DNA from 4 places in the Streptomyces sp. WMMC940 genome. Region 2 is predicted to be linked to each of the others. Evidence: riboswitches for the same ligand, from Rfam matches in the RefSeq annotation. Region 2 holds a riboswitch; each other region holds the start of a gene.
What was found. A riboswitch is a leader RNA that binds a small molecule or an ion and turns the genes downstream of it on or off. The one in region 2 is predicted to bind cyclic di-AMP.

Region 1 (2,193 bases), 3.2 Mb from region 2:
GCTCGGCGGTGCGCTCCTTGATGATCATCCGGTAGGAGGCGATCATCCGCCCGGCCGCCTGGCCGTCGGCGAGGATCGACTTCAGCTGGTCGAGGTCGCCGTCCCGGACCATTCGCCAGAACTCGGCCCCGTCGGCCGGGTCGGACAGCGGGATGTTGACGTTGCGCACCCCGGTGAGTTCGACGTCCGGGCCCTCCAGCCGCTGGTCCGCGGAGTTGCGGAAGTCGAAGATCGTGTGGAGCCCGAGCGAGGAGAGGAAGGCCGCGTCGGTGTCCGTCGCGTGCGCGAGATGGCCGCTGCGGAAGAGCCGTCCGTACCGAACGCGTCGTCCGTCCACGGTCGGCAGTCCGCCCACGTCCCGGAAGTTGCGCACACCGGACAGTTCGGGTTCGGTCGACGGGGTCTGGGGCAGCTGCTGCGTCACGGGGGCTCCTCCGTGTCTGCGGTCGGCGCTGCTCGCCGACGAGGGCGCGGTGCTGACACTACGACATCGATTCCTCAGGCAATCATCTCGACCCGTGTCCGCCAGGCCGTTGCCCGTCGTCGAACTCCCCCCGACGATGTGCGGAGTTGTCGGAGTCTGGGAGGTCCCCGCGGGGACCGATGCCGCTCGCCGGCTGGGACCGACCACGCAATTCACGGGTTGTGGGAATGGAATTCCGACAGGACGGGTGAAAGGTGTTTTTCTGTGCCACTCGCACCCTTGAGCGTATTGCGTCCGCAATGGGTGATGTGTCCGTATTGGATGCTTTAGGGTGACGCGCCCTGATTGGAAATGGAGGCCGCGTCCAGCCGTGAGCTGAATCATATCCGTGACGTTCCGTGGAGCGTGGGACGGCTCAACTCCCTTGTCCGCGTGGAAATCGAAGATCCGCGATCCACGGAGTGTGACCGGGAAATGTGTGCTGATATCCGGCAGGTCGATTCCCGGTGGAAATGACGGCTTGTTCACGCCGACCCGACTCCTCTACGGTCACCGCAATCCGGTCGGAACGCCTAATCCTGCCGCCGTCCGGAATATCGCACCCACCCACATGTGGCAGGAGCGGGGGACCCAGGTACTGCGCCGTTCCGTGACCCCGGACGGCTCGGGGTGAAGCCGCGCTCACGGCGCGGCCGGGCAGCTCCAGCCCGAACCCGACAGCTCACCTCGCAGGCGGCGGAGAGGAATGCGCCATGCCCGGTAAGGGGAAGCACCGCCGTCCGAGGACCAGCCCGTTCAGGCGCGGATTCGTCGCCGCCGGTACGGGCGGGGCCGCCATCGCCATCCCGTTCGTCGGTGCCGCCGGCGCGAACGCCGCAGGGCAGTCCGCGCCCGCAGCCGGACCTGTCGCCCCGACCGTGCACCAGGCCTTCGTCCTCCAGGCGCCGCAGGCCGGCAAGGCGGTCGAGTCCTACACCGTCGTGGTGGGTGACCATCTGTCGAAGATCGCCGCCGAGCAGGATGTCGCGGGCGGCTGGAAGAAGCTCTACGCCGACAACCGTGCCGCCGTCGGTGGGAACCCGTCGCTGATCCACCCGGGTCTGCGGCTCAGCCTCCACGTCGGGCCGAAGGCCCCGGCCGACGCGAAGCCGCACGCGAAGGCCCAGTCGACCGAGCGCAAGGCCGAGGCCCCGGTGAAGGTCAAGGCGAAGGCCCCGGCCAAGGCCGAAGCCGAGAAGCCGGCCGCCTCCGCCGAGCGCGCCTCCCGCACCGCCGACCGCGGCGCCTCTGCTCCCGCGGCCGCTGCCGTCCAGGCTCCTGCCGCCGACAGTGCCGTCAAGAACATCCCCTCGGGCTACTTCGCCCCGGTGGTCGGCGGCGTCAGCACCGCGTACAGGACCGCGGGTGCCATGTGGTCCAGTGGCTATCACACCGGTGTGGACTTCATCGCCCCCACCGGCACGTCGGTGAAGGCCGTCGGCCCCGGCACCGTCGTCTCGGCGGGCTGGAGCGGTGCGTACGGCAACGAGGTCGTCATCAAGCACAACGACGGCACCTACTCGCAGTACGCCCATCTCTCCCAGCTCTCCATCTCCTCCGGCGAGAGCGTCACCGGTGGCCAGCAGATCGGCCTGTCCGGCTCGACCGGCAACTCCACCGGCCCGCACCTGCACTTCGAGATCCGCACCAGCCCCGGTTACGGGTCGGACATCGACCCGCTGGCCTATCTGCGTCAGCACGGGGTCACGATCTGACGTCGCGTCGGTACC
Region 2 (2,193 bases):
AGGTGGCAGTACCAGACCTCGGTGCCGTCCTCGAGCTCCAGCACGATGCGGTAGCCGTACGAACCGGACCAGCCGGCCGACTTGATGGTGCCGCCGTGCACGGCCTTGACGGGGGTGCCCGTCGGTGCGGCGAAGTCGAGACCCGTGTGGTAGCCGGAGGACCACATGGATCCGGCCTGCCCGTAGGTGGAGGTCAGTGTGTACGACGAGGTCGGCAGCGAGTAGCTCGCGGCGAGCTTGGCCAGGCGCTCGGCCTCCGCCTTGCGGGCGGCCTCCTCCGCGGCCTTGCGCTCGGCCTCGGCCGCCTCGGCCGCCTGGGTCGCCTGCTGCTTCGCCTCGGCGGCGGCCTGCTCCGCGGCGGCCTGCTCGGCAGCGGCCCGCGCCTCGGCCTCGGCCTTGAGCTGCTGCTGCTCGGCCTGCTGGAGGATCCGGGCGCGCAGGGCCTCGCCCGCGTCACCGCCCTGGACCGCGGTTTCGGCCGTGGTGAGCGGCCCGTCCGCGACGGCTTCGTCGTCGGAGTCGTCCGACATCAAGGAGCCCACACCGGGCAGGGATTCGGCGTCGGGGAGTTTGTCCGCGATGACGTCGGGAAGGGAGATGGAGACCGCGGGCTTGTCCTGGGCGGTGGCCATGCCGCCCGCGCCGACCGCGGCGATGACGCCGACACCGAGGACGGTGGAGCTCCGCGCGAGCGCGTTGCGCTGCTTGACGACGCGGTGCCTGCCACGGACGGGACGGACCGATTCCTCGGTCGGGTTCCACTCCTCCGCCTCGGGGGCGGGAGCCCACTGGTCGCTGGGGACCCACTGCGCAGTGGGGGGCTCCTGGAGGGCAGGCTCGTTGGACGCCACGGAGGCGTTCTCCTTTCCTTCCTTCTCGCCTACCGGGTTAGCTGACGGGTTCGGAGCAGGAAGGTCTCCTACGGGCACCGCGAAGTGCCCGATTCACCCCAATGGTTGGTTCCCCGGTTCCCTTGCGGGATTCGGCGCGTGCGCACGGTGCCGTCTCCGACGACGGCTGGGACGACCGCGCTGCGTTATCGAACGTTAATAGAGACCGAGCTCGGATTCCAAGCCGTTCCGACTGATCGTTAAGGACGTTGGCCAGGACTTACCTGCAACAACAGCCCTGAAACGGACAAGTTGATGGGCCTTCATTCGGGCCGGAGGTTCTGATAGTTCGTCACTTGTTATGCGGAGGGCTTTCCTTCGATTACGCTCCGTGGCATCGCGCTTCTCAGCCAGCCCTCACGCCCCACATGCCACATGCCGCATCGGCACCGAAGCGCCCTTCGGGGAGGCGCCCCGCCCGTCACGGCGGGACCGGAGTCGTCCCGCGCCGCGGCGGCTGCCGCTCCTCCTCCCGGGTGACCGCGAGCAGCGCCATGTCGTCCGTCGCCGCCCCTCCCGTGTGCCGTCGCACATCGGCGACGACCACGTCCAGCAGTTCCTCCGGGCCGGAGAAGACCCGGCCGCCCAGGCGCCGGCGCGGGTCGTACATGACGCCGTGCGCGTCCCGTGCCTCGGACAGGCCGTCGGTGTAGAGGAGGAGCGTGCCACCGGGCGGATAGGACGTCTCGGAGGTCCGGTCCGGCGAGGCTCCGAGGCCCGTCCCCAGAGGCAGCGCCCGCTCGGGCGGATCCAGCACGAGCAGTGCGCCGTCCGCCCCGAGCAGCAGCGGCGGCGGGTGCCCCCGGTTGACGATCCTGATCCGCCCGCCGTCACGCGGGATCTCGGCGAGCACGGCGGTGATGAAGCCCTCGACGGCGCCGAAGCCGGATTCCCACGCGCCCTCCCGGGCGAGCGCCCGCTCCAGCCGCTGCGCCACCCCCGCCAGCGAGTCCTCCTGCTCGGCGGCCTCCCGGAAGGCCCCCAGCACCACGGCGACCGTCCCGACCACGCCCACGCCCTTCCCCTGCACGTCCCCCACGATCAGTCGCACCCCGTACGGAGTCTTCTGCGCCGCGTACAGGTCCCCGCCGATGAACGCGCCCCGCTCGGCCGCCTCGTACCGGGCGGCGACCTGCAGGCCGTCGATCCGCTCGTCCGGCCTGGGCAGCACGGCCCGTTGCGCGGCCTCGGCGACGACGCGGGCCGACGCCAGGCGCTCACCGCTGCGGCGCACGATCCGGTTGATGAAGAGGGCCAGTACGGAGACCGTGAACACGGTCAGCAACTCGGTGACGGCCGGGAT
Region 3 (2,193 bases), 1.1 Mb from region 2:
CCACGCTCTGTCCGGCCTTCACCTGGTCCCAGGTGGTCCGGGGCAGGTCGACGCCCGCCGCGCGCCAGGCGGCCTGGGTGAGCCCGGAGCAGTCGTACGAGCTCGGGCCGGTCGCGCCCCAGACGTACGGCTTGCCGATTTGGGCGCGTGCGAAGGACAGCACCTTCTCGGCCTTGGCCGCGTACGTGCCGCCGGTCGTTCCGGAGGCCGTCCCCGTGGCCGAGCCGGTGTCCGTGCCGGTGCCGGTCTGTTCCCGCTCCTGCCGCTCACGCTCCCGGAGCTGCCGCTCGGCCTCGGCTTCCGCCTCGGCCCTCGCCTCGGCCTTCCGGCGGGCCTCCTCCTCCTTCTTGCGCTCGAGCTCGGCGAGCCGCGCCCGTTCCTCGGCGGTCAGCCGCGACAGCAGTTCCCGCGCCTCGGCGAGCTTCCTCTGGACGGCCTGCTTCCTGGCACGCAGCGACTCCTGCGAGTCCGTGAGCGTCTCCAGGCTCCTGGTGGCCTGCGCGCGCTGCTTCGCGGCCTCGGCCCGGTGGGTCTCGTAGTCGGCGATGGCGCCGCGCTGCTGTTCGGTCAGCCGGTCCATCAGTTGTGTCTGGTCGGCGTAGGACTGCGGGTTGTCGGCGAAGAGCAGTGCGGCGGTCGGGGTGACGGCGCCGGTGCGGTACTGGGCGGCCGCGTAACTGCCGAGGGCGCGCCGGGACTCGTTGAGCGCCTCCGTGCGCTCGGCGGCCTCGTCGAGCGCACGGTCCACCTTGCGGCGCTGCTGCTCGGCGGACTCCTTCGCCTTGTTGTACTCCTGGGTCGACGAACCCGCCTGGCGGTAGAGGTCGTCCACCTTCTTCTGGACTTCCTCGATGCTGGGCTTCGGGTCGGCTGTCGCATTCTGGGCCGAGAGGAGCGAGACCCCCGCTATGGCGGCCGTCGTGATCCCGACGGCAGGTGTGTTCGTACGTGTGCGGCTGCGCGGCTTGCGGTGCGACGCCAAGGCCGGCATCTCCTTCCGTGGAACGCCTACCGGGTTAGCTGTCGGGTTCGGACGGAACGGAAGGTTTGCCCTACGGGCCAGATGAAACCAGGCCCGATTCACCCCAGTTGTGCTTTTTGAGTGGGTCCCCGGTTCCGAACTCCTCGGTGAGGGGCACGGATTCGGCGCGGCTGCCCGGCCGACGTGGTTCGTCGAAGGGGGTACGGGCCGCCTGGGCGAGCACGCTAGCCAAAGTGTGGCGCTGCTGTGAAGGAGAGTGGTCGATATGCCCGATACATTTTCGTGACCTTGGCGCTGTGTGTCCATGTCATGACTGGAGGTGTCCGATCGTGATTCCCGCGAAGGCGGCGGCGGGCTGTCGGTGGGGCCGCCTAGACTCGGAGAGCGATGAGCAGCCTCTTTGACGACAGTTTCCTGGCGGACCTCCAGCGCACCCCGGCCCCGGAGGACCCCCCGCCACCGGAGGACGACGAGCACCCGCCCGCGGACGAGGTCCCGCACGACCTCTTCGAGGGCAGGTTCGACGTGCCTCCGTCCGGGGACGCCCACTACCGCAACGGCGCCCCGCGCCCCGTCATCGACCCGGCGGCCCTGCTCGACGGGCTGAACGAGCAGCAGCGCGCCGCCGTCGTCCACACGGGGTCGCCGCTGCTCATCGTCGCCGGCGCCGGCTCCGGCAAGACCCGGGTGCTGACCCACCGGATCGCCCATCTGCTGGCGACCCGTGACGTCCACCCCGGCCAGATACTGGCCATCACCTTCACCAACAAGGCCGCGGGGGAGATGAAGGAGCGCGTCGAGCAGCTCGTCGGCCCGCGCGCCGGAGCCATGTGGGTCTCCACCTTCCACAGCGCTTGCGTCCGCATACTGCGCCGGGAGAGCAAGAGGCTCGGCTTCACGTCGTCCTTCTCGATCTACGACGCCGCCGACTCCAAGCGGCTGATGGCACTGGTCTGCCGCGATCTGGACCTCGACCCGAAGCGGTACCCGCCGAAGTCGTTCAGCGCCAAGATCTCGAACCTGAAGAACGAGCTGATCGACGAGGAGACCTACGCCGACCGGGCAGGTGGGGGTACCACCCAGGCCGACGGCTCCGGGGGAGGTTTCGAGAAGACACTGGCCGAGGCGTACCGGATGTACCAGGCCCGCCTGCGCGAGGCCAACGCGCTGGACTTCGACGACATCATCATGACCACGGTCCATCTGCTCCA
Region 4 (2,193 bases), 2.2 Mb from region 2:
CACGCTCCGGCGTGCCGGCGGGTGACGACGAAACCCTCCGACTCCAGGGTCCGCAGCGCCTCCCGGACCGGGACGCGTGAGACGCCGTAGCGTCGCGCCAGCTGTTCCTCGGTGAGGCGACTGCCGCGCTCGAACACACCGGAGACGATGTCGTCGCGGATCGCCGTGCATACCGAGCGCGCGGGAATGCGCATACCGAACCTCCGCTTTAATCGCCGCGAAACCCCGTCGAGCGACGTCTGTTTCGGTGACTCTATGGCAGGTGGCCGGAATTTCCGAAGACCCATGGTAATCCATGGATATCTTTTGGCCTGAATACGCCGAGGCCCCCGCTCGGAGAGCAGGGGCCTCGGGCGGAAGGGTCTGTGCGTCAGACGCGGACGCCGTGCGAGCGGAGGTACGAGACCGGGTCGATGTCCGAACCGTAGTCCTCACCGGTGCGGGCCTCGAAGTGGAGGTGCGGACCGGAGGAGTTCCCGGTCGACCCGGAGAGGCCGATCTGCTGGCCCGGGGCGACCTGCTGGCCGACCGAGACGCTGATCGAGGACAGGTGGCCGTACTGCGTGTACGTGCCGTCGTGCATGCGCAGGACGACGTTGTTGCCGTAGGCGCCGCCCCAGCCCGCCTCCACGACGGTGCCCATGCCGACGGCGACGACCTCGGTGCCGGAGGCGGCATGGAAGTCGACGCCGGTGTGGCTGCCGGAGGACCACTGGGCGCCCCCGGCGTGGTAGTCGGTGCTCACATAGGAGCCGGCGACCGGGAGCGTGTACGTCATCAGCCGCTTGCGCTCGGCCTCGCGGGCGGCACGCTCCGCGGCGTCACGAGCGGCCTTCACCCGGAGCTCGGCCTTGCGCTTGGCCTCTGCCTCGGCCTTCTCCTGGGCCGCGACCAGGGCGGCCTCCTGCTGCTGGGCCTCCGCCTGCGCGTCGATCTGCTCGGCGAGCGAGTCGGCGGCGACGGCCTGGGTCAGGCCGGTGTCCTCGACGGGGGCGGAGACCTCGGCATCGGCCGCGAAGGCCGGGGAGGCGAGGGTACCGACGACGCCGGTGGTGGCGATGGCCGCGACGGAGGCGACGCCCGCGCTCTTGCGCGACAGGCGGCTCGGACCACGGTGCTTCCCGGTGGCACGGGTGAACGCCATCAAGTGGCTGATCCTTTCCTTCCTTCTCGCCTACCGGGTTAGCTGACGGGTTCGGAGCAGGAAGGTCTCCTACGGGCCCCTCCGCGCGGCGGCGAAGGCACCCGATTCACCCCAGGGGACATATGGGTCCCCGGCTCCCCAGGCTCGCGCCGGACGGGGACTCGGCGATGGCTGCCCGATGCCGCGGGTGCGGCGCGTGCAACTGGCGGACAGCGCAGAAGACGCTAAGCCGATCTTCGCTCAATCACCAAACAGACACGGATATTTGTAGTGCACGCCACAGGGCAGACACCACTCCTCCCCATCAAACCGGACATAGGGGAGGGTCGTTCCGGGTACGCGAAAGGGCCCCGTCGGCGCGAAACCGACGGGGCCCTTTCGTGCGCGCCGGAGGCGCCGGCGGTCAATCAGCCCGTGACAACGGTCACTTCACCGATTCCGAGCGCCCGGACGGGCTCCTCGATCTCGGAGGCGTCCCCCACGAGGACCGTGACGAGCCGGTCCACGGGGAAGGCGTTGACGACCGCGGCGGTCGCCTCCACCGTGCCGGTCCCGGCCAGCCGCGCGTACAACTGGGCCTGGTAGTCGTCCGGGAGACCCTGCTCGACCTGGTCGGCCAGCGTGCCCGCCACGGAGGCGGCCGTCTCGTACTTCAGCGGCGCCACGCCCACCAGGTTCTGCACGGCGACATCGCGCTCCGCGTCGGTCAGGCCCTCCGCGGCGAGGGTGCGGAGCACCTTGAAGAGGTCGTCGAGCGCGGGACCGGTGTGCGGGGTGTCGACCGAGCCGCTGATGGCGAGCATCGAGGCGCCGGAGACCCCGCCAGGCGACGCCGGGATGTCCGAGCGCAGCACCTGACCGAAGGCCCGCACGCCGTAGGTGTAGCCCTTCTCCTCGCGCAGCACGCGGTCCAGGCGCGAGGTGAGCGTGCCGCCGAGGCAGTACGTACCCAGGACCTGGGCGGGCCAGACCCGGTCGTGGCGGTCGGGGCCGATCCGGCCGATCAGCAGCTGGGTCTGCACGGCGCCGGGTCGGTCGACGATGACGAC

Region 1: linked by a shared signal. The riboswitch ahead of O7595_RS03790 (M23 family metallopeptidase) and the one ahead of O7595_RS17665 (M23 family metallopeptidase) in region 2 are both predicted to bind cyclic di-AMP.
Region 3: linked by a shared signal. The riboswitch ahead of O7595_RS12710 (C40 family peptidase) and the one ahead of O7595_RS17665 (M23 family metallopeptidase) in region 2 are both predicted to bind cyclic di-AMP.
Region 4: linked by a shared signal. The riboswitch ahead of O7595_RS07795 (M23 family metallopeptidase) and the one ahead of O7595_RS17665 (M23 family metallopeptidase) in region 2 are both predicted to bind cyclic di-AMP.

What each region holds. Positions count from the first base shown of each region.
Region 1 covers NZ_JAPZBC010000001.1:831,775-833,967, reverse strand. Annotated here, with positions in the region: gene O7595_RS03795 (tyrosine-protein phosphatase) at 1-424, opposite strand, end outside; cyclic di-AMP (ydaO/yuaA leader) riboswitch at 1,012-1,172, shown strand; gene O7595_RS03790 (M23 family metallopeptidase) at 1,177-2,178, shown strand.
Region 2 covers NZ_JAPZBC010000001.1:4,013,144-4,015,336, reverse strand. Annotated here, with positions in the region: gene O7595_RS17665 (M23 family metallopeptidase) at 1-851, opposite strand, end outside; cyclic di-AMP (ydaO/yuaA leader) riboswitch at 863-998, opposite strand; gene O7595_RS17660 (PP2C family protein-serine/threonine phosphatase) at 1,312-2,193, opposite strand, start outside.
Region 3 covers NZ_JAPZBC010000001.1:2,915,082-2,917,274, reverse strand. Annotated here, with positions in the region: gene O7595_RS12710 (C40 family peptidase) at 1-991, opposite strand, end outside; cyclic di-AMP (ydaO/yuaA leader) riboswitch at 990-1,159, opposite strand; gene pcrA (DNA helicase PcrA) at 1,370-2,193, shown strand, end outside.
Region 4 covers NZ_JAPZBC010000001.1:1,775,013-1,777,205, forward strand. Annotated here, with positions in the region: gene O7595_RS07790 (GntR family transcriptional regulator) at 1-194, opposite strand, end outside; gene O7595_RS07795 (M23 family metallopeptidase) at 371-1,144, opposite strand; cyclic di-AMP (ydaO/yuaA leader) riboswitch at 1,158-1,321, opposite strand; gene O7595_RS07800 (M16 family metallopeptidase) at 1,552-2,193, opposite strand, start outside.